Regions from separate parts of the Tritonibacter mobilis F1926 genome, predicted to be linked through region 1. Evidence: riboswitches for the same ligand, from Rfam matches in the RefSeq annotation. Region 1 holds a riboswitch; each other region holds the start of a gene.
The links. A riboswitch is a leader RNA that binds a small molecule or an ion and turns the genes downstream of it on or off. The one in region 1 is predicted to bind thiamine pyrophosphate.

Region 1 (7,993 bases):
CAGAGCGAGGATCTGCGCGCCTGCATCTTGCGAGTGGCGCAATTGGTGCTCTTGATTGCCTGCGCGCAGCCAAAGTCGGCGGTCTAGAAACAGTCACATATACAGGTCGTAAGCCCCCAAAGGGGTGGAAAGGATCTGCGGCTGAAAATGTTTTGGATCTCGATAGCTTGCAGGAAGCAGTCATGCACTTTCAAGGGAATGCCCGCGACGCGGCGGTGCGCTATCCAAAGAATGCAAATGTCGCGGCGGCTGTCGCGCTGGCCGGGCAGGGGTTTGATGAGACCCGCGTGGAACTCATTGCAGACCCCACGATCGCCTCGAACATTCACGAAGTGCATGCATCGGGTGCCTTCGGCAGTTTCCACTTTCGCATTGCAGGGCAGACATTGCCGGATAATCCGCGTAGTTCAGCACTTGCCGCAATGAGTGCTGTGGCAGCAATCGAGCGTGAGATTGATGCAATCACCACCTAGGGAGATCCAATGGCCACTCGCCATACTCGTATCGTTGAGCGTGCTCTGACACGTCTGAAGCTGCGGCAGCTAAGGCTTTTGGTTGCCGTGGGGCAGCATGGTAGCATTCAAAACGCGGCCCATGATCTGAATATTTCGCAACCCGCGGCAACAAAAATGATTCAGGATCTTGAGGTCGATTTTGAGGTGAAATTATTTGACCGGACCAACCGCGGCGTCGTGCCTACGGTTTTCGGCGAGTCCTTGACCCGACATGGAAAGCTCATCTTTGCTCAGGTCTCAAACGCAGCGCAGGAGCTTGATGATCTAAACGAGGGCAACAGTGGTCGGGTGGTTGTCGGCACGCTTCTGGCGGCGTCTCCGTCACTGCTGCCGATGGCGATTGAGTTGCTGCTGGAAGACCGCCCCAAGGTCGCAATCAAAATAGTCGAAGGCACCAATGAAGTGCTGATGCCAGGACTGCTCTCCGGCGAAATTGACATGGTTGTTGGCCGGTTGCCCAGCCAGCGGCACCGCGAAAATATCGTGCAAGAGAAATTCTTCGACGAGCGTGTGCTCGCAGTTGTGGGCACGCAGCACCCGCTTGCACAACGCAGCAATGTTTCATTTGAGCAGCTCAAGCCCTTTGGTTGGCTTTTACCTCCTGTTGAAACGACGTTGCGGCGACAAACAGATCAGTTCTTCGTCCGCCAAGATCAGTACACACCGCGCACTGCCATTGAATCAGTCTCTTATCTTGCCAATCGCTCCTTGTTGCGCAGTCATGACTTTGTCGGGTTGATGCCCGCCCATGTCGCGGCGCTCGACATTGATAGTGGCCTATTGGCTCCGGTCGACTGGGTTGTCCCATTTGGTGCCGGACCGGTGGGCGTTTCGTATCGAGGCAAGCAGAGCCTCTCGCCAGCAGGTAGCGCACTCTTAAAAGCGCTTCATGCCGCGTCGGGTGACATCAAGCATTCACAGCCTCGAACTTGATATCGGCGTTTGTGATACCTGTATTTGTTCAATTCGGTTGAGGTGATGCCGTTGGCGCAGGACAGTTGAACCATGGCAACTGCAAGCAACGAGGCCGAAATGAGCACCTATCCGGACCTGAAACTCTTTATCGGTGGCAAGTGGCGTGAAACGCCAGACACTCTGCCAGTTGTGAACCCAGCCACCGAAGCAGAGTTGGGGCGGCTACCGTGCGCGCGGATTTCGGATCTGGAAGAGGCTTTAACCGCAGCTCAAAAGGGGCTGGAAGTCTGGCGTAGGACGTCGCCTCGTGCGCGCTCCGAGCTGATTATGCATGCAGCCTCGATCATGAGAGATCGACAAGAGGAAATTGCACAAGCGATCACTGCTGAACATGGAAAACCGTTGGCGCAAGCGCGGCTCGAAGTTATTCGCGGTGCTGAGTTTTTCGAATGGGACGCCGGAGAAGCCATGCGAGTCTACGGACGGGTGATCCCTTCTGCTTCTGGCTCCAAAATCTCCGTTCACCATCACCCGATTGGTGTCGTAGCTGCCTTCTCGCCGTGGAATTTCCCGATGAGCCAGCCAGCACGTAAGATCGCAGGCGCGCTCGCTTCGGGGTGTTCTATCATCCTGAAAGCCGCTGAGGAAACGCCTGCGGGTGCGATCCATATTGTTCGGGCTTTTGAAGAGGCAGGGCTTCCCGATGGTGTGCTCAATCTGGTTTTTGGCAAGCCATCCGAGATCTCGGAGTTCCTGATCCCACAGCCAGCCATTCGACTTGTTGCCCTGACCGGATCAACCGTTGTAGGGCGGCAACTGACAGGGCTTGCTGCACAAAGCGATACGCGGGTGTTGATGGAACTTGGTGGCCATGCCCCAGTGATCGTCTGCGAAGACACCGACGTCCAAAAAGCCGCGATCAGCGGCGCAATTCGAAAAATGCGCAACGCCGGGCAGGTCTGCACCTCGCCCACGCGCTTTTTTGTGCATGAACGCATCTTTGACGAGTTTGCCCATGCCTTTACTGCACGGGCTGCGACAACTGTGGTCGGAAATGGTATGGATGATGGCGTGGAGATGGGACCAACGGCAAATGAGCGCCGTATCCCTGTTTTGTCAGAACTGGTTGAAGATGCCGTGTCTAAAGGCGCAGAGCTGCGCACCGGGGGGGCACGCCTTGGTGACAAGGGATACTTCTTTCAGCCAACTGTATTGGCAAATGTGCCAGACACAGCCCGCATCATGCAAGAAGAACCCTTTGGCCCGATTGCGATCCTCAATCCGGTTCGCGATCTTGATGACGCGATCACACGGGCAAACTCGGTTGACTACGGACTCGCGGGATACGGCTTCACCAATCGTGCAGACTATATCGATCGGATGATTGACCGGGTGGAAGTTGGCAACTTCTCCATCAACACGTTGGAGGCGTCTCTGCCAGAAACCCCATTTGGCGGTGTCAAAGCGAGCGGCTACGGACGTGAAGGCGGCACCGAAGGATTGGAGAGCTATCTGACAACGCGCAACGTCTGGTATAGCACAGAGATCGTCTGACCTTACACTTACAGTTGCCTGTGCCATTCAGAGCAGTTTGACTTCTCTCGCCACACTTGATACCCGGATAGAGAACCGTTGGGGTGCCTCATAGAGGCTGAGAGGCGCGAATGCGTTAACCCATCGAACCTGATCCGGGCAATTCCGGCGTAGGGAACGGTCTTCTGATATGCGGACTCTCTCTTTGCCGGTGCCCCAATAGTGTGGGAGCATTGCTATGGCGCATATCGCATTGACCATCGCAGGGTCTGACAGCGGAGGCGGCGCAGGCATTCAGGCTGATCTGAAGACAATGTCGGCCCTCGGTGTTTATGGTGCCAGTGTCATCACGGCAATCACCGCACAGAACACACGTGCAGTCACAGCGGTGCATTCTGTCCCGCTCGATATTATAGCGGCGCAGATTGATGCAGTCCTCGAAGATCTTGATGTGCGTGCGATCAAGATTGGAATGCTTGCGACCCCCGGTATTATCGAACGTGTCGCACAAGCCCTTGAAAATTATGGAGAGGCAATCGTTGTTGATCCGGTGATGATCGCAAAATCAGGCGATGCGCTGCTTGCACCAGAGGCGGTGGAAACTCTACGGGACCGGTTGCTTCCTCGCGCGTCGGTGTTGACGCCGAACCTGCCAGAGGCTGCCTGTTTGCTTGGCCAAGATACGGCAACGTCAGCCGATGAAATGATCACGCAAGGCATTGCGCTCTGTGATCTCGGGGCAAAGGCAGTACTGATGAAAGGCGGTCACGCCTCCGGAGATATCTGCGAAGATATCCTGATTTCCGGCGGGAGTGTTGTCGCCACATTCAGCGCCGCACGACAGCACACAAATAACACTCATGGCACCGGTTGCACGTTGTCATCGGGAATCGCTGCGGGACTAGCCAAAGGAATGGTGTTGCGCGAGGCCGTACAAGAGGCACATCGCTACCTCCAAAACGCCATCACCGCAGCAGATGAGTTGAACGTTGGACACGGTCATGGGCCTGTTCATCATTTTCACCCTTTCTGGTCAGCATGACACTCTATTCCGTCATAGGGGCAGGGGTTGCAGGGCTAGCTGTCGCGACCGAGCTGGCAGAGAGCGGCGCAAAAGTTCAAATCTTTGATCCATCTGGCCCTCCAGGCGCACATGGCTGTTCATGGTGGGCAGGAGGTATGCTCGCCCCGTGGTGCGAGTATGAAAACGCCGAGGAACCGGTGTTGCGGCTGGGTCAGGAAGCGATCCACTGGTGGAAGAGCAAAACCAATGTGACCGAACGCGGCACCCTTGTGGTCGCCGGGCGACGCGATCTGCCGGATCTGCGCCGCTTTGCACGCCGTACCGAGGGATACCGTCAGATCGGGCCGGAGTTGTCAGAACTGGAACCGGATCTCTGCGGTTACTCGCAAGGATTGTATTTCGCGAATGAGGCACATCTTAATCCACGTCGGGCGCTGATGGATCTTTATCACGCGTTGCGGGATAAGGGCATCATCTTCCACAAGGAAACCGCTCCAGATCAACTCGTCAACGCAATAGATTGCAGAGGCTTACAAGCACGTGAGGCACTGCGAGATCTGCGCGGCGTCAAGGGTGAGATGCTGGTGATCCGCTGTCCGGATGTGACGATAACGCGGCCAGTACGTTTACTGCATCCGCGCATACCGCTCTACATCGTGCCGCGCGGCGATGGTGTCTACATGCTTGGCGCGACGATGATTGAGAGCGAAGACAGCGGGCGCATTACGGCCCGCTCCATGCTGGAATTGCTGAGCGCAGCCTACGCGCTGAACCCAGCTTTTGGTGAGGCCGAAGTGCTTGAGGTCGGTGTCGATCTACGGCCCGCATTTCCTGACAACCTGCCACGCATCCGCCGTCTCGGCGGGCGGATCTATGCAAATGGGCTTTACCGGCATGGCTACCTGCTCGCACCTGCGCTTGCACGCGGCGTAGCTGATTTGGCGCTGAACAACATACATTCGGAGATGGTCGATGAAGATCGTAATTAACGGTGCCGAGTTGGACGTTGTCGCCACCACGCTGGCAGCGCTTCTCGAGGAACGTGGGTTTTCCGGGCGCGTGGCGACAGCGGTGAACGAGACGTTTGTTCCCGCCGCAATGCGCGCAACCCACATGTTGCAAAACGGCGACCGCATTGAGGTCGTCGCGCCAATGCAGGGAGGCTGATCATGAAAAGTTTCTACGGGACCCAATTGCCCAACCCGCTGATGCTGGGCACTGCACAGTACCCAAGCCCTGCGATCCTGGAGCAAGCCTTTCGCCAGAGTGGTGCAAGTGTGGCAACCGTTTCCTTGCGCCGTGAAGGGGCAGGGGGAGCAGGGGCCTCATTTTGGAAAATGATACAAGACCTCGGTGTTCTGATCCTTCCGAATACCGCTGGCTGCCATACGGTAAAAGAAGCCGTCACCACTGCTCATATGGCACGCGAAGTCTTTGATACTAAATGGATCAAGCTCGAGTTGATAGGTCATACCGACAGTTTGCAGCCCGATGTGTTTCAGCTGGTCGAAGCCGCGAAAATCCTGACTGAGGACGGCTTCGAAGTTTTTCCCTACACCACAGAGGACCTGATCGTAGGCGAGCGACTTCTGGCAGCAGGTTGCGAAGTCTTGATGCCTTGGGGAGCGCCGATTGGATCGGGCAGGGGGCTCAACAACCCCTATGCACTGCGCGCGATGCGGGCCGAATTTCCAGAGGTGCCATTGGTGGTCGATGCGGGCATTGGCCTGCCGAGCCACGCATCCCAAGCAATGGAACTGGGTTATGATGCGGTGCTTTTGAATACCGCTGTTGCACGGGCTGGTGATCCTGTGGCGATGGCGCGCGCGATGATGGCTGCGATCGAGGCTGGTTTATTGGCTCATCAAGCAGACCCAATTGAGGCGCGTGATATGGCCGAAGCCTCAACGCCAGTCATTGGAAAGGCTTTCCTATCATGACCTTGGATCGTTTCTATCCGATATTCGATCATGCCGACTGGCTGAGGCGCATGCTGCCCTTGGGGGTGAAACTGGTTCAATTGCGGATCAAAGACCAGTCCAGGGACGTTGTGAAAGAGCAAATCGAACAATCTCGCGATCTTTGCAGCAGATATGGAGCCGTTCTGGTCGTCAACGATTATTGGCAACTCGCGATAGAGCTCGGTTGCGATTGGCTTCATCTCGGCCAAGAAGATCTGGATGAGGCTGACCTCAAGGCGATCCGCGCGGCGGGCATCAAACTGGGTGTCTCGACCCATGACGAAGACGAACTCGACCGCGTGCTGTCAATAGATCCAGATTACGTGGCGCTTGGACCAGTCTATCCGACGATCCTCAAAAAGATGAAATGGCATCAACAAGGGCTGCCTCGGGTGAGCGAATGGAAAACCCGCATCGGGGACATCCCATTGGTGGGCATTGGTGGCATGTCGGTTGAACGCGCTGCGGGAGTGCTGGAGGCGGGAGCCGATATTGTCTCCGTGGTGACTGATATTACGCTAAACCCGGATCCCGAAACGCGGGTGCGTCAGTGGATCGAGGCCACAAGATGAGCCGCTACGCGCGTCAGATGATCCTTCCCGAGGTCGGGCATACAGGGCAAACTCGTCTTGCCGCAGCCCAAATCTTGGTGGTTGGAGCCGGTGGTCTGGCTGCACCGGTGTTGCCGCTCCTCGCTGGTGCAGGCGTTGGGCATATCACGCTGATTGATGGCGATGAGGTGGCCCTTTCCAACCTGCACCGCCAGACATTGTTTACCGAAGCAGACTGCGACCACATGAAGGTCGACGTGGCCGCAAAACGCTGCCGCGCACTCAACAGCGAGATCACCGTCGAAACCGTCGCGCAAAGGTTAACTCCGGCTAATGCGCCGGCTCTACTTGCGAATGTGGACCTGGTTCTGGACTGTGCGGACAGCTATGCAGTCAGCTACCTGCTGAGCGATCTCTGCTACGCAAAACACATTCCGCTCATGAGTGCCTCTGTTCTGGGACTGGGCGGATATGTCGGTGGGTTCTGCGGCGGTGCTCCTTCGTTGCGCGCAGTCTTTCCCGAGGCACCGGATAGTGGTGCAAGCTGTGAAACAGCAGGAGTCTTGGGCCCTGTTGTTGCGATGATCGGCGCACAGCAAGCGCAGATGGCGCTAAATGTGCTACTGGATCTGGACCCTTCGCCGCTGGGGCAGGTGGTGCAAGTCGATTGCCGATCTTTCCACTCCACCAGCTTTCGCTTTGATCACGCGCCCGAGCCTGAAACCGCATTTCCCTTTGTGGCAGCGTCGGATCTGCAAGATTGCGATCACATTATTGAACTGCGCAGCGATGCCGCGTTGCTTCATCCGACTGCGCGATATGCCAGTGCAGAGGCCCTCGAACAAGATTTGCCAGATCCGGCCAGCCGTCTGGTCCTGTGTTGTGCCACTGGCCTGCGAGCCTGGCGGGCCGCAGAAAAAATCCATGACATCTGGCCGGGCAAGATTGTGCTCGTCGCGGCCTCAGCATCCTAAAGACACGAAAGAAACGCACTATGAAAAACATCATCGCCGCATTGGCCATTGTGGCTGCAACCCCGGCCATGGCGCAGGATAAAATGACCCTGCTCTTGGACTGGTTCGTCAATCCCGACCACGGTCCAATCATTATCGCTGAGGAGAACGGCTATTTCGCGGATGAAGGCCTTGAGGTGGAGGTCGTCGCACCTGCTGATCCTTCGGCCCCTCCACGATTGGTCGCTGCAGGTCAGGCGGATCTGGCAGTGTCTTACCAGCCGCAACTGCATTTGCAGATCCATGAGGGCTTGCCACTGAAACGCGTGGGAACGTTGGTCGCAACCCCGCTGAACTGCCTTCTGGTATTAAACGATGGCCCCATTCAGGAGCTATCTGACCTCAAAGGCAAAAAAATCGGCTTTTCAGTTGCGGGAGTCGAAGAGGCCGTTTTGCAGGCCATGCTGGGCGAACATGGCGTGACTCCGAACGATATTGAGATGATCAACGTGAACTTCTCGCTATCGCCATCTCTCATGTC
Region 2 (7,993 bases), on a different replicon from region 1:
GACGCGCCGGTTCAGGGCAATCGCATCTGCGCAGTTGCTGTGTCCTCAGGGCTGCAGTGGTGCGCCGCTTTGCGCACAGCGCATTCACTTTCCCGTTTAGTCCCTTTTCTGATGACGCGAGCTTGGGCATTCTCCGGCGCGATACGAACAAACGGAGACCTACCGGGTGCTGACCGACTGTCTGACATATATTCTGCGTGGCACGGGCCTTGCTTTTGCGCTTGGGGGGGCGGTGTCGCTTTTGCCCTCGACCAAAGCCAAGGCACAAACGGTGTATGTGGTGGTGCAGGATGGGCTGGCGATCGGGGGGTATGATCCGGTGTCCTTCCATGTGGCGCATGAACCGATGAAGGGGCATGAAGACCACGCCTTGATGTGGAAAGGGGCGGTCTGGCTGTTTCATTCAGCGCAAAATCAATCCCGGTTCGAGGCCAATCCTCGTGCCTTTGCACCGCGATTTGGCGGGCATTGCGCCTATGGGTTGGCGCGTGGGAAAGTTTTTGAAGGCGATCCTGACACATGGGAAATTGTGGACGGGCAGCTCTATCTTTTCCGCACGCCGCGTGGACGCAGCCTGTGGCTGGAGGATCAAAACCAGATGATTGAGGCCGCTCATGCAGAATGGCCCGACGCTCTGCATCAGGACTGATCCGCTCAGCCTGTTTTCCGCGCTGACGTCGCAGCGCGCGGTGTGGCAATGGCGCTCTTGTCAAGTTGCAAAGCTCGCACCTTATTCACGAAAACGAGAGCGCCCCTTTTTTTGGAATATAAACGCCCCAGATTCCTAATCAGACTGTGGCACTGGAACCGCCATAGATCTTTTTCACTGTCCCTCGTTCCACACCTCGCGCCCGAAGCAACTTCGGGCGCTTTTTTCTTGCTCTGTTGGGGGACCCGTTCGCCCACCCCGCGCGAGAGGGCTTGCGCGCGCTAGGCGGGGCTTACACAGTGTCTTTATGTATTCTGATGCGCTCCTGACCGATATCTTGCGCCGAACACGCAGCATTGCCGTGGTCGGGGTCTCTGCCAATCCCGTGCGACCGAGTTTTTATGTCGCCCGATACCTGTCGCTGAAAGGCTACCGGGTGATTCCGGTAAACCCCGGTCACGCTGGCAAGGAGCTCTTTGGTGAGACCGTGCGCGCGACACTTGCCGACATTGATGAGCCGGTGGATATGGTCGATATCTTTCGCCGCTCAGAAGCGGTCCCAGAGATTGTCGACGAGGCGCTTATGGCCTTTGCGTCGTTGCAAACGATCTGGATGCAGATCGGGGTCGAGCACAAAGACGCGGCGGCACAGGCTGAAGCGCGTGGCGTCACGGTGATCCAGAACCGCTGTCCCAAGATCGAATACCAACGCTTGTTTGGCGAGTTGCGGCAAGGGGGCTTTGCCACCGGGATCATATCGTCAAAGCTCTGATCCCGCCGGGGCGCTGCCCCGGACCCCGGGATATTTTTGAGAAGATGAAGGGTCTGGGCCTCAGACCGGTTGGGAAATTGCAGCCGCAACCCAAGCTACCAGCGCATCCAGATCCGGGGCGGCTTCTTGGGAGACGCCTTCGGCAAAGCTCTCGAAGGCGGCGACATTCATGCGATTGACGCCGCAGACCACGGGCAGCCCCATGGCCAGCGCCTCACCGATGAGGGGGCGCATGCCGCGCCCGTCGGCCTCGTGTTTACCGAATTTGTTGACGATCAGGACTTGTGGGGCCGGTGTTGCGTCCAGCGCGCTGGTCACAAGGCCAACGGCGCGTTCGAGCGCCTCTGGGTTGAGGCGACAGCCGCGGGCCCCTTCGCCCAGCGATTGCGAGATGCGGATGGTTTCGCCATCGGGCAACACGCGCACATCCATATCACAAAGCTTGTTGTCATAGCATTCGGTATTGGTCTGCACGATGCCTGCGGTGCGGATACCCTGTGCGGCGAGCCGCTCTGCCAGAGCGGTCAGCAGGCGATCCGTGGCGCCGCGTTCGGTGGTCATCACATAGGCAAGCTGCATGGGGTCGTCCTTTGCATGTCGTCCGCGCGAGCCTAGCGTGAAAGATATGCCGCCGCCAGAGCGCTGTTGTCGCAGATTAGCGCGTGCCGTGCGTTCCCGCGGCCATGGCGCTGAGGCCCAGCCGTTCAAACAGCGCCTCGTCCGCGTCCTCTTCTGGATTGTCCGCGGTCAGGAGCGTGTCGCCCATAAAGATGGAATTGGCCCCGGCAAAAATGCACATCGCCTGCAGTTCATCGCTCATTTCGGTGCGCCCGGCCGAGAGCCGCACATGCGCGCGCGGCATCAGGATGCGGGCCAGCGCAATGGTGCGGACGAATTCGATCGGATCGAGCGGAGGCGTGTCGGCCAGTGGCGTATCTGCCATCGGAATCAGCATGTTGATCGGCACCGATTGCGGATGTTCCGGCAGCGTCGCGAGGCTCAACAGCATGTCGATCCGGTCGCCGCGCTCTTCGCCCATGCCAAGAATACCGCCAGAGCAGACGTTGATGCCGGCCTCGCGCACCCGCGCCAGGGTTTCCAGCCGGTCCGCAAAGCTGCGGGTGGTGATGACCTCCGGGTAGTAGCGCTCCGAGGTGTCGATGTTGTGATTGTAGTAATCCAAACCCGCATCCCGCAGGCGCAGCACCTGATCCTGCTCCAGCATACCCAGCGTCATGCAGGTCTCCATCCCCAGCGCCTTGACGCCTTCGATCATCGCTTCCAGCTGAGCCATGTCGCGCGCCTTGGGGCTGCGCCATGCCGCGCCCATGCAGTAGCGCGTGGCACCAGCGGCGCGGGCCTTCTTGGCCTCGGCGATGACACGCTGCACCTCGATCAGTTTGGACGCCGGAAGCTGCGCGCCATTGCGTGCCGATTGCGAGCAATAGGCGCAATCCTCGGCGCAGCCGCCGGTCTTGATCGACAGGAGGCGCGATTTCTGCACCGCGTTGGGATCAAACATCTGGCGGTGCAGACTCTGGGCCTGAAACAGCAGATCCATGAAGGGTTGGGCATAAATCTCTTCTGCCTCCTGCCGGGTCCAGTCGGTGCGGATAAGGGGCGTATCGAGCATGGAGAAACCTCGCTGGGCAGATGGCAGGGAACACGTCAAAGGCGATTTCTAATTTTATAGATAATATATAAAATGAGTCGCAAGAGTTTAAATCCTTGATTTTTCGTCGCCTTGAAGACGTCTCGCGCGCCTGAGCGCCCGGCAGACGCGAAAAGGGGCCCATTGAAAGGGCGATGGAAAATCCGCTTGACGCACCACGTCCCCCTCCCCTACCCCTAAGGCACGCAGGGGAGTCCCGCCGAGGGGACTGAGAGGCAGACAGGGAAAAATCCCGGTGACGCGACCCTTAGAACCTGACCCAGTTGATACTGGCGTAGGAAGCTAGGACAGCCGCGCACCGCTCCCGTTCAGGGCGCGTTCGCGCTGATCTGATACGGCAGGATCTGAACACCCTGCCCCGTTTTCCTTAGGCCCGGCTCAATTGGTGTTTTTGAGAATGGACTCGAGGAGCACCAAGATGAACGTCCCCAACCCAAAGATCACCACAGGCGCATTGCCCGCCTCTCGTAAGATCTATGTGGCAGGCGAGATGCATGAAGGCATCCGCGTGCCGATGCGCGAAATTGCCACCCACCCCACCGCGGGCGAGGCGCCGCTGCCGGTCTATGACAGCTCCGGGCCCTATACTGACCCCGATGTGGTGACCGACATTCGCGACGGATTGGCCCCGTTGCGCGCGGCGTGGATCAAGGCGCGCGGCGATGTTGAGGCATACACTGGCCGGGATGTGACCGCTGCAGACAATGGCTTTGTCGCAGGCGACCGGCTGGTGCCGGAATTCCCTGTAAAACCGGCCCCTCTGCGCGGGGCGAATGATGCAGCACCAACCCAGCTGGCCTATGCGCGCGCTGGCATCATTACGCCCGAGATGGAGTTCGTGGCGATCCGCGAAAACCAACTCCGGGAGCTGTCGCCCTGTCATGGCGCCCGCGATGGGGAGGATTTTGGCGCAAACATTCCCGACTATGTGACGCCGGAATTTGTACGCGCTGAAATCGCCGCAGGACGCGCCATTATCCCCGCCAATATCAACCACCCGGAGTTGGAGCCGATGATCATCGGTCGCAATTTCAAGGTGAAGATCAACGCCAATATGGGCACCTCCGCCGTCACCTCCTCGATGGAGGAAGAGGTGGACAAACTGGTCTGGGCGATCCGCTGGGGCGCGGATACGGTGATGGATCTCTCGACGGGCCGCAATATCCACAACACCCGTGAATGGATCATCCGCAACAGCCCCGTGCCCATCGGCACCGTGCCGATCTATCAGGCGCTGGAGAAGGTGAACGGCATTGCCGAGGATCTGACCTGGGAGGTATTCCGCGACACGCTGATCGAACAGGCGGAACAGGGCGTCGATTACTTCACCATCCATGCGGGCGTGCGGCTGCATATGGTGCCGATGACTGTGGAACGCGTCACCGGGATCGTGTCGCGCGGTGGGTCGATCATGGCGAAGTGGTGCCTGCATCACCATCGCGAGAGCTTCCTTTATGAGCACTTCGAGGAGATTTGCGACATCTGCCGCCGCTATGATGTGTCGTTTTCATTGGGCGATGGGCTGCGTCCCGGCTCCATCGCGGATGCCAATGACGCCGCGCAATTTGCCGAGTTGGAAACGCTGGGAGAGCTGACCAAGATCGCCTGGGCCAAGGACTGCCAGGTGATGATCGAAGGGCCGGGCCATGTGGCCATGCACAAGATCAAGGAGAACATGGACAAGCAACTGGAATGCTGCCACGAGGCGCCGTTTTACACGCTGGGGCCGCTCACCACGGATATTGCGCCGGGGTACGATCACATCACCTCCGGCATTGGTGCGGCGATGATCGGCTGGTTTGGCTGTGCGATGCTCTGTTATGTGACACCGAAGGAACATCTCGGCCTGCCGGACCGCGATGACGTCAAAACCGGGGTCATCACCTATAAGATCGCCGCCCATGCTGCTGATCTGGCCAAGGGTCTGCCCGGCGCGCAGCGGCGCGATGATGCGCTCAGCCGCGCGCGGTTTGAATTCCGCTGGGAGGATCAGTTCAACCTATCGCTCGACCCGGAAACGGCGCAGAGCTTCCACGACGAGACCCTGCCCAAAGAGGCCCATAAGGTGGCACATTTCTGCTCCATGTGCGGGCCGAAATTCTGCTCTATGCGGATCAGCCACGACATCCGCGCCGAAGCTCAGAAAGAGGGGTTTGAGGCGATGGCGGCGAAATTCCGCGAGGGCGGTGAACTCTATGTGCCACTGAAGGAAACCGCGCCAGAAGAGGCCTGAGCGCAGCCGTGGCCACCCGCTGCGCTGCCTGTGCGCCTTTTTTGGCGCGCGGGCAGCGCCCGGCCCAACGGGAGGTCGGGTCCCACCTTGAAAAGGTGGGGCATTACCGACGGGCGGGAGCCTCCCCGCCGTAGCCAACCCAAATCAGGCCGAAATCAGCGCCTGATCAGAGCGGCTTGCCGTCGAACTGCTGCAAGGTGACACCCGCCGCCTCAAGCTGGCGACGCACCGCGCGCGCGATGTCCAGCGCCTCGGGCGTGTCGCCGTGCAGGCAAATGGTGTCGATGCGCGCCGGAATACGGCTGCCATCCTCGGCCAGAATTGCGCCCTCTTTCACCATCTGGGTGATCCGCTGTCCGGCGCGATCCGCATCATGGATCACCGCCCCCGGCAGTGCGCGATCCACAAGGGTTGCATCGGCGTTATAGGCGCGGTCGGCAAAGATCTCGCAAGCGACATTGCAGCCTAAGGCCTCGGCTGCGGCCTGTTGCTGGGTGCCCGCCATCACCATGATGATGATCTCCGGTGCCACCCGCAGGGCAGCCTCATAACAGGAGCGCGCCATGTCATGATCGGCTGCGGCCATATTGGCCATGGCCCCGTGCAGTTTCAGGTGACGCACCTTGCCCCCGGCGGCCTCTGCCATCGCCTGCGCCGCCCCCACCTGATATTGTACCAGATTGGCCAGGCTCTCATGCGGCAGGTGCAGCTTGCGACGGCCAAAGCCCTGCAGATCGGGAAAGCCCGGATGCGCGCCAATGCCAACACCGCGCGCCACCGCATCGGCCATGGTGCGCGCCATCACATCCCAATCGCCCGCATGCACACCGCAGGCCACATTGGCCGAGGTCACGACGTCCAGCACCTCAGCATCGCGCCCCATCACCCAAGGGCCAAAGCTCTCACCCATGTCGGCATTCAGATCAACGGTAGATGTCATGGCACATGGCCCTCCTCGGTCTTTGGTTTACAGGCCCTCATCCAGCTCACGGCCAGCGGTGACACCACCCACAAGCTGATAGGACAGAAGATCGCGCATGCTGGCCGGGTCGCGCAACAGCGGCGCAAGGCGCGACGGCAGACGCTCCAGATCCGCCAAGGCGCGGCGCTCCAGCTCTACGGCCTCGTCCAGCGAGACCAGCGTGAACCGGAACTCAGCCCCCGCCTGCGCCTGCGCCACACGCGGCATATCGCAGGGCAGCACCGAGCCGATGCGGGGATAGCCGCCGGTGGTCTGGCATTCGCTCATCAAAACATAAGGCGTGCCATCGCCCGTGACCTGAATATCACCGGGCGCGATCACCTCAGACAGGACACTCAAGCCCCCCTCAAGCGCAAACCCCTGCCCCTCTGGCAAGAGCCGCACGCCCATGCGATTGGCGCGGCTGTCGCGGCTGAACCGGACCTCTTGGAAGCGGGCCACCTCTGCATCGCCAAAAAGACCGGTCTGAAGGCTTGGCACCATGCGCAAACGGCCGCCCTCCAGACGTGGTTCCGGCTCAAGCGTCATATTGACCGCGCCACCTGCATCATGGCCCAAGGGCAGCTCGGTGCCATCCGCAAGTCGCGCGCCAAGACCTGACGCGAGATGTGCACTGCGCGCGCCAAGCTGCAATTCGCTTGCGACGCCACCGCCAAGGTGCAGATAGCCGTAAGAACCTGCCCGTACCGCGCCGATGGTCAGGTGCACCCCGGCGGGCAGCAGGTGGCTGGCGTTCCAGCGCAGCACCGTCCCATCCTGAAGTGTCGCCCCCATGGGCGCGCCGGTGAGGGCAATACGGGTGTCGTGCGTGACCTCAAAGGTGCCGCCCAATCCGGCCATTTCAATCGCCGCCGTGCCGGGGTCGTGGCCCAAGAGTGCCGCCCCCTCATAGAGGGCCAGCCGATCCGCTGCCCCGCCACGCGACAGGCCAAACACCAGATACCCGCTGCGGCCAAGGTCCTGCACGCTGAGGCCCGGCCCCGCGCGGTGAATAATCAGTCGCGCGCTCATGCCAGCACCTCGGATGTGGCACCACCATCTGCGCCCGCGTCTTCAAGGGCGGCGTAGCGCTCGGGCGAGATCGGCTCAAACAGCACCTCATCGCCGGGGCGCAGCACAAATGGCTCTGGTGCGTCGGGGCGGAACAAGCGAAAGCGGGTCTGGCCGATGTGACGCCAGCCAGTGGGGGTGGTGACAGAAAACAGTACGATCTGGCGGATCGCCACCACCACCGCACCCTCGGGCACCTGCGGCGTCAGCTCGGTCTGGCGCGGAATATCAAAGGCAGGTGGCAACTCGCCCAAGTAGGGCTGGCCGGGGGCAAAGCCGATGGTCTGCACCCGCAGCTGGGTCTGCGCGATCTGCTGGATTGCCTCATCTGGGGTCAGCCCCGCACGCGCGGCGGCCTCCGCTAACTGGGGAGCGAGATCGGTGCCAAAGACCGTCGGCACCCGCCAGAGCCTGCGCCCCTGCGGCAATGCTGCACCGTACCAATCGCGCGTTTTCAGCAATGCCCGAACCTGCGCCATCATTGCATCATGGGCGCATCCCAGCGGGTCAAACCGCAGATAGGTCGAGACCAACGAGGTGGAGGTTTCCTCAATCGCCGCCCAGCCAGCCGCCTCGATCGCGGCGCGAAACGCAAGGGCGGCGCGGTTGGCGGGTTCGCTCAGACTGTCGGCAAA
Region 3 (7,993 bases), on a different replicon from region 1:
CATGATGCCATCCGCCGTGGCCTCCAGAACTTTCATGTCCCATCCACCGCGGTAAAGCGCCCCGTCTGCACGCGCGTCTAAAAATTCGCATATGACCCGGCTGTCATAAAGCGTCGGGCCGCCGTCGCGGATTAAGGCCGGGATTTTTGCCAGTGGGTTACTGGCTGCCAGCGCCGAATCTGGCCCGGTCACAGAGGTGCTGACGGGCAGCAATTCCACATCATCCATCTGGCCAGTCTCATGCAGTACCAACACGACTTTGCGCACAAAGGGCGAGGCGGGCGAATAATAGAGCTTCATCTCACTGGATCTCCCTGATTGTCGCAACTCTAGCGCGAGGCGCGCAATGAGGGAAATGGGCTATCATAAAAAATGAAGGAGAGCAGGTAAGTTGAGGTGGCGGCAGGCTCGGCTCATGTTCCCAAATACTCTCGAAGCGCTGCTGGCGGATTGTCTAATGTTTCTGCCGTTGGGGCGGGAGGATGCAGTTTTCCTTCTGCGATGAGCAGGACTTCGTCGGTGATACGTCGGGCATCATCTGGATCGTGGCTTACCATCAGGAGCGTAATATTGCGTTCGGCCGCGATCTCCTTGACCAGATCCAGCATCTCCGCCTTGAGCGCAGGCCCAAGGGCGGCAAAGGGTTCGTCCAACAGCAACAGGTCGCGTTGTTGCACCAACACACGCGCCAGTGCGGCGCGGCTTTGCTGCCCTCCCGACAGTTCAGCCGGTTTGCGACCCTCCATACCGCTCAAGCCCACGCGCGATATCGCGACTTCTACAGTCTTCATTTCGTCGGGTGTGAGCTTGCGATTGGGATTGATCCCCAGTCCCGCGTTTTGTGCGACTGTCAAATGTGGAAACAGGTTGCCATCCTGAAATAGCATTGCGACGGGGCGCTTTCCCGGTGGGCGCGCCGTCAGATCGTCGCTGCGCCAAAGGATCTTTCCGCTGTTGAGTGGTTGAAACCCTGCAATCGCCTCGAGAAAGGTGGACTTGCCAGCCCCGGACGGGCCGATCACGGCAACCCGTGCGCCAGCTTTGATGTCGGCGGTGCCGGAAAGGCGGAAGTCTCCTTTGCGGATGTCCAATGCGTTAAGCCTCAGCATGAAGGCGCCCCCCTCGGTCCAAAATCCAGAACGCGCCCATGGATATAACAAACAACAGCAGCGCAGCCCCTTGTGCCGCTTCCATCCGGTAGGCTCCCATCAGGCGATAGACTTGCAAGGGCAGAGTGGCCACTTCGGGGTCGGCAAAGAGTGCGATCACACCGAGATCCCCAAGTGACAGCGCCGCCGTTAGCCCCGCCGCAAAGCCGATCTGCGCGCGACATCGAGGCAGAAGAACACGTCTCCACACCGTGCGCCCGTTCATATCGAGTGCAAGTGCAAGCCTGGCATTGTGGTGCAGCACGTGCCGCATACGTGGGACGAGTATCCGCAGCGCAAATGGGAGTGCCATCACCATGTTCACCAGCGCTGTGACAGGCAGGGCCAACAGGAACGGGTCAATATAAGGGTATACCATCACAAACAGTCCGGTCCCGATCACCAATGGAGAGGCAGCAAGGCCAAGTATGCCAGCCACTTCGCCGAGCCTTTTGCGTCCCAACGCAATGCTGGCCGATAACGGTAGAGCCACACATAACAAAAACACAGTGCTGAGTGTGGCGACCTGTATGGAAACCCACGTTGCGCCCCAGACAGATGCTGGCAGTGACACAAGCCCCGGCAGCCCTGAAATCAATACGGCAAGCAAAGGTAGCATGAGAAAAAGCGCTGCGGCTGCGATCCAGAATCCGTCGATTATGCGTGCACAGGTTCCTTTGCCATCCCAACGTATCACGGCACGATCAAGACCTGCGCCAAACCCCTCAGTCGAAGAGGCTTTGAGCGCTAGAAATGCGGCCACCACTGTCAGGACAAGCTGCACGCCCGACAGCATCGCTGCCCGTCCAAGGTCAAAATCAAAGTGAAAGGCCTGATAAATCGCCAATTCGATCGTGGTGGCTTTGGGACCGCCACCCAGGGTCAGTGCAACCGCGAAGCTCGACACGCAGATGGCAAAGATTACCGCAGCCGTTCCCGGCACGACTTGCCGCAGCATTGGGGCTTCGGTCAGTTGCCACATGGCGCGAGGGCCTGCATTCAGTTGTGCAGCAAGGCGAAACCGTTCTGCGGGGATTTCTTGCCAGCCTTGCAGAATAAGTCGGGTCGCCAAAGGAAGATTGAAGAACACATGCGCGATCACCACCCCATGCAGCCCATAGATCTGCACGGGCGGCAGACCGGCAAGGCCAAGTAGATCGCTCAGCCAGCCCGAACGTCCAAACACAGAGAGTAGCCCGAGAATTGCAACAATGACGGGCAGGATAAATGGCGCACCCAATAGGGTGATCAACACACGCCGCCCGAAAAACCGCCGCCGTGCCAGCGCTTTTGCCACCGGGATTGCCAGCGCCACGCTCAAGAGCGCCGACAGGCTGGCCTGCACCAGCGTGAAACGCAATGCCGCCCAGTCGGCGGCTGCAAAACCACTAAGGTCATCTGCCTGCAATGCCACTGCAACAAGAGTGCCCAAAACCAGAAGCGCCACCCCAAGGGCGGCGCAGGTTCCGGGCCAGATCGCGACCACAGGCAAGGTTACTGGCTGAGCGCTGCGCGCCATTCGTCCAGCGCCTCGGCGCGTATAGATGCGGCTTCCTCTTCGGGCAGCAACAGAGATTTTTCCGGGCTGACGAGGGTTTCAAACCCCTGAGGCAGACCTTCGGAGGGAGTTACCGCCGGATACATCCAGTTTGTGGTCGGGATAACCGATTGGAAAGCATCAGATACCATGAACTGCAGGAACTGATCCGCCAACTCCGGCTGGTCGCTTGCGGCAAGTTTGCCCGCAACTTCGACCTGCATGTAGTGTCCTTCGTCAAAAAGCGCCGCCGCTTTGCTGTCGTCGTTTTCGGCGACCAGATGGTAGGCTGGCGAGGTGGTGTAGGAGAGCACCATGTCGGCCTCGCCTTCGAGAAAGAGACCATAGGCCTCCGACCATCCTTTGGTTACGGTGACGATGTTGTCACTGAGGCTTTCCCAGATTGCGGGGGCCTCATCTGCATAGGCGGCCTTAACCCACATCAGCAGGCCTAGCCCTGGTGTTGAGGAGCGCGGGTCCTGAATGACGATTTTCACATCGCTCTCACCCAGCGCTTTGAAGTTCGACGGCACATCAGCATCCGCGTTGTGGACAAAGGCAAAATAACCCCAGTCGTAAGGAGCAAAATGCGTATCTTTCCACTCGATCGGCAGCGCATATTCCGCTGCGACAGACATCGGTGCAAAGAGACCCGTTTCTTTGGCGGCTGCGGTCAGGTTGGTGTCGAGCCCCAACACGATATCGGCATCTGAACGTTCGCCTTCCAATTTGATCCGTGCAAGTAAGGCTGCGCCATCACCTGCACCAACGAACTTAAGATCACAGTCACAGGCGGCCTCAAACGCGGCTTCTACAGCGGGGCCGGGCCCCCATTCCGAAACAAAGCTGTCGTATGTGTAGACCACCAACTGAGGTGTGTCTGCCGAGGCAGCGGTGGCAACCAATGTGGCGCTCGCAAGGATGAGGGATTTCATGTTGTCCTCCAATGCGGCGTTGGTAAGGAGGAGACTGAGCGCTATTGCTCCAAATCGTCCCAAACCTTCCCTCCGCCGGTATAATCCGGTTCAGGTTCAGCGGGTTCGCCAGATCGGCATCTCAGCGCAATATTTACGCGCACCCCGAGGTGGGGTGACACTAGGTGTGGTTGCATGGCTTGGCAAGGTGGCGCAGGCGAGGCGCTGCCTCGCGCTCCGGGATATTTTGAGTTAGAAGAAGGCCGAAGTCCCCTTTTCTTCTAACCTGAAGTATCCCGGGGATGAGGCCCATTGGGCCGAAGGGGTAGCGCCCCTTTGAATTTACTTCGCTATCTGTGTTGTGTTCACGGGCCTACCGTTTCTCGGGCGAAGAAGGGGGATTTTTTTGTCCGTTGTGTGGGGGTAATGCGCGGATCTCTTTTCCCCGGCGGGCTTTGCCGCTAAAGGAACAAACCAAAGGAGACCCGCGCGCATGTCCATGAACTCTTTCGGCCACCTTTTTCGTGTCACCACTTGGGGTGAAAGCCATGGGCCCGCTTTGGGGGCGACCGTGGATGGTTGCCCGCCTAATGTGCCCATCTCACCAGAGATGTTGCAGCACTGGCTGGATAAACGTCGTCCCGGTCAAAACAAGAATACCACGCAGCGCAATGAGCCGGATGCCGTGAAAATCCTGTCGGGCGTGTTTGAGGGCAAATCCACCGGCACACCGATCCAGTTGATGATCGAGAACACCGACCAGCGCTCAAAGGACTATGGCGAGATTGCGCAAACTTTCCGCCCGGGGCATGCGGACATCACCTACTTCCAGAAATACGGCAATCGTGACTATCGTGGTGGCGGGCGGTCTTCTGCACGCGAAACTGCGGCGCGAGTGGCTGCGGGCGGTGTTGCCCGTGAGGCGATCAAAGCGTTGGTGCCGGGGCTTGAGATCAAAGGTTATATGACCCGGATGGGTGAGATGGAGATTGACCGTACGCGCTTTGACTGGGCGGCGATTGATCAGAATGACTTCTGGATTCCCGATGCGGCGGCTGTTCAACCTTGGGAAGACTATCTGCAAGCCTTGCGCAAACAGCATGATTCGGTTGGCGCGGTAATCGAAGTGGTTGCGCGCGGTGTCCCTGCAGGTATTGGCGCGCCGATATATGGCAAGCTCGACACCGATCTTGCTGCCGCCATGATGTCGATCAACGCGGTCAAAGGCGTCGAGATTGGCGAAGGGATGCATGCGGCCCAGTTGAAAGGGTCTGAGAATGCCGATGAGATCTTCATGGGCAATGACGGCGCGCCGGTTTATTCGTCGAACCATGCAGGCGGCATTCTGGGTGGTATTTCTACCGGTCAGGATGTGGTGGTGCGTTTTGCTGTGAAGCCGACCTCGTCCATTCTCACGCCGCGCCAGTCGATCCGCAAGGATGGCACAACAACCGAAGTCATTACCAAAGGTCGACACGATCCCTGCGTAGGTATCCGCGCGGTACCTGTCGCCGAAGCGATGATGGCTTGCGTGATCCTTGATCACCTATTGCTGCACCGTGGGCAGATTGGTGAAAATCAAGGCCATATCGGCTGAATTGGTCGCCGGTGACAGAATCATAGATTGCTGCATGGTGCGCTGCCGCTGCCTAGTCTGTGACTATGGTGGTAAATGACGGCGCAAACGCGTCAGTTTTTTGTTTTGCCAAGGCAGTATTTTCTGTTGCTCTCTTTGTTGTTGTGCACGCGGGAGGTGGCCTGGATGAATAGGCACCATCTCCCAGGTGTTTTGCGCTGATTAAACTATAGAATACGCTTACTTATCTGCTAACCGACTTGGTTATTATGATGCGCACGGCCTTGTATATTTCGGTTTTTCAAAACCGTCGGCGCGCAAAACACCGTTAAAAGTGAGTCCAGTTTTGTGGAATAGTCCGGGAGTTTGATAACGCTCTGTTTAGGTGCGGATGTTTAGAGACGAGGTATTCCACTGTGGAGGTGTCTTATGAAACATGCGTTCAACAGACTAGGTTTTCAGATCGGTTTCGGTGTTACCTTGTTGCTGTGCGGATTGGCCGCAGCGTTGTTTTTTGTCCTGTTTAATCAATCCAAAACCGCACTTGTCGACGCGGCAGAGACGCGGCAGGCGATGTCCATCAAAATCCTTGTGAATGAGATGGCACATTATCAGGATTTCGAGGTGACCACCGATGCCAACGGCGAGGTGTCTGGTCTGACGGCGCAATCGATCATCGCGTTTGAGAACCATGACATGATCGACAGGGTCGGCTCAATTTCCGGGGAAACGGCTACGATCTTTGTCTGGGACGATGCAGAGCAAGATTTCGTACGCCGCACCACAAATATCATCAAAGATGATGGTGCGCGGGCAGTGGGGACCGTCCTCGGCGAAGCTAATCCGGTTTATGCGTCGATGATGAAGGGCGAGGTCTTTCGCGGGCAAGCCACCATCCTGGGGAAAGACTATTTCACCATTTATGTACCGGTCCTCAGCGAGGCCGGCGAGCCGCTTGGTATCTTCTATGTCGGTGTCGCAAAGGAAGCCCTGACAGTTGCGATCAACGAGATGTTGGTCGAGGGGGGCGTGATTGCTGTCCTCGGTCTTCTGGTGGCGATGGGACTAACAGTGATCGCGCTTCGGTATATGTTGCGTCCGATCCAATCGCTCGAGGTGGCGGTGACCGCGATCCGGGATGAAGATTACGATACGGTCGTTCCCTTCACCAATCGGCCCGACGGGATTGGGGGGGTGTCACGCAGTGTTGAGCAGTTCCGCCAAAAACTCTCAAATGCTGTGGAAGATGAGCACCGCGCCAAAGAGCAACGCATGCGACAGGACGCGGCGGTTGCGCGGCTTCAGGAAGGGCTCGGCAGTTTGGCCAGCCGCGACTTGTCTCATCGCATCGGCGAAAATTCCGGCTTTCCCGAAGAATATGAGGGGCTGCGCAAAGATTTCGATGCGGTTGCAGAAAACCTTGCTGCGGCGATGGGAGAGATCGCAACCGTGGCCGAAAACCTCAGCGGCTCTGCAAGCGAAGTGGAAATGGTATCTTCTGATCTGTCGCGCCGCGTAGAGCGTCAGGCCGCAACGCTGGAAGAATCTGCAGCTGCGCTGGAAGAACTGAATAACAGCGGCAAAAACGTGTCTGAGCGCATCCTTGAGGCCAATCATCTCGCCACGCAGAGTACCGACGTATCGCGCCGCAGTGGTGAGCAACTGGAAGAAGCCATCACGGCGATTGAGCAAATTGAACAGGCATCTGGTGAGATCGACAAGATTGTCGGGCTGATTGAGGATATTGCGTTCCAGACCAACCTGCTTGCGCTCAACGCAGGGGTAGAAGCCGCCCGGGCAGGCGAGGCGGGACAAGGCTTTGCCGTGGTTGCAACCGAGGTGCGAAACCTTGCTCAGCGCGCATCGGATTCTGTCGGAGAAATCCGTGCCCTTACACAAGGGAATATCAAGCAGGTCTCGGAAGGATCAAGGCTGGTATCCACAACCGGGGAATCAATCCGTGCGGTTCTTGAGCAGATCAATAACCTAGGTGCGCTTGTGTCTGATATCACCACCGAAGTGCAAAACCAGACGCAAGGTCTTAGCGAGATTAACATGGGTATCCGTGATCTGGATACTGCAACACAGGAAAGTGCGGCTGTGGCAAGCAACGCCGACACCGCCAGTGTTCGCATGAAAAATGATGCACAACGCCTGTCGCTGACCGTTTCGCAATTCAAACTGACGCAATCGGGGGGAAGCAGCCCGGTCAGCGCCATCGCGGCTGAATAAACCATGTAGAGGCGAACCTGCCAAAGGGGTGGGTTCGCCTTCGTTCAATCAGAACATGGTGTTGCTGTTTGCAGCCTCTGATGGGACGGGCTGGATGACATCCCAGTGTTCAACGATCATGCCATCTTCCACCCGGAAGATGTCGACCACAGCCTCGCCTAGGTCTTCTTCGCCATTCGTAGACTGCACATGCAACCATACGAGATCACCGTCGGCGGCGCTGCGCACGATGCGGGCGCGGGATTCGGGGTTTTCGGCAAAATATCCAGAGAAAAACGATACCAATGGGGCTTTGCCGTCGGGAACGTTCGGGTTGTGCTGAATATAGTCTTCGGCAATCACATCGCTGGCTGCGATGTTATGCTCGTTGAAGAACTGGTCATAGAATTCGACGACCAGCGCACGGTTGGCTTCTTCTGTCGCAAGATCACGCTCTGAGGTCTCTGCCAGAACAGAGAGGGGGGCCGCAGAGATCATTGCAGCAAGTGCGGCGGATTTGAGGATATTGTTCATTTTCGTGTCCATTTTGTTGTGGCTCGAAATCAAATTACGGTGTGCTTGCCCGGATCATGATGTGGTCAGTTTG

Region 2: it holds a riboswitch for thiamine pyrophosphate, as region 1 does, so the genes downstream of both, thiC (phosphomethylpyrimidine synthase ThiC) here and thiD (bifunctional hydroxymethylpyrimidine kinase/phosphomethylpyrimidine kinase) in region 1, are expected to answer to the same signal.
Region 3: it holds a riboswitch for thiamine pyrophosphate, as region 1 does, so the genes downstream of both, thiB (thiamine ABC transporter substrate binding subunit) here and thiD (bifunctional hydroxymethylpyrimidine kinase/phosphomethylpyrimidine kinase) in region 1, are expected to answer to the same signal.

What each region holds. Positions count from the first base shown of each region.
Region 1 covers NZ_CP015231.1:84,285-92,277, forward strand. Annotated here, with positions in the region: gene K529_RS15840 (aspartate dehydrogenase) at 1-473, shown strand, start outside; gene K529_RS15845 (LysR substrate-binding domain-containing protein) at 483-1,448, shown strand; gene K529_RS15850 (NAD-dependent succinate-semialdehyde dehydrogenase) at 1,521-2,984, shown strand; TPP riboswitch at 3,054-3,157, shown strand; gene thiD (bifunctional hydroxymethylpyrimidine kinase/phosphomethylpyrimidine kinase) at 3,202-4,005, shown strand; gene K529_RS15860 (FAD-dependent oxidoreductase) at 4,002-4,976, shown strand; gene thiS (sulfur carrier protein ThiS) at 4,960-5,154, shown strand; gene K529_RS15870 (thiazole synthase) at 5,157-5,927, shown strand; gene K529_RS15875 (thiamine phosphate synthase) at 5,924-6,520, shown strand; gene K529_RS15880 (HesA/MoeB/ThiF family protein) at 6,517-7,473, shown strand; gene K529_RS15885 (ABC transporter substrate-binding protein) at 7,494-7,993, shown strand, end outside.
Region 2 covers NZ_CP015230.1:760,319-768,311, reverse strand. Annotated here, with positions in the region: gene K529_RS03615 (YHS domain-containing (seleno)protein) at 167-649, shown strand; gene K529_RS03610 (CoA-binding protein) at 957-1,421, shown strand; gene K529_RS03605 (DUF2478 domain-containing protein) at 1,482-2,000, opposite strand; gene bioB (biotin synthase BioB) at 2,077-3,054, opposite strand; TPP riboswitch at 3,271-3,391, shown strand; gene thiC (phosphomethylpyrimidine synthase ThiC) at 3,512-5,326, shown strand; gene K529_RS03590 (LamB/YcsF family protein) at 5,493-6,266, opposite strand; gene K529_RS03585 (5-oxoprolinase subunit C family protein) at 6,294-7,319, opposite strand; gene K529_RS03580 (5-oxoprolinase subunit B family protein) at 7,316-7,993, opposite strand, start outside.
Region 3 covers NZ_CP015230.1:2,942,412-2,950,404, reverse strand. Annotated here, with positions in the region: gene K529_RS13855 (glutathione S-transferase) at 1-300, opposite strand, end outside; gene K529_RS13850 (thiamine ABC transporter ATP-binding protein) at 414-1,109, opposite strand; gene K529_RS13845 (thiamine/thiamine pyrophosphate ABC transporter permease ThiP) at 1,096-2,667, opposite strand; gene thiB (thiamine ABC transporter substrate binding subunit) at 2,643-3,620, opposite strand; TPP riboswitch at 3,671-3,777, opposite strand; gene aroC (chorismate synthase) at 4,093-5,196, shown strand; gene K529_RS13830 (methyl-accepting chemotaxis protein) at 5,605-7,407, shown strand; gene K529_RS13825 (nuclear transport factor 2 family protein) at 7,456-7,920, opposite strand.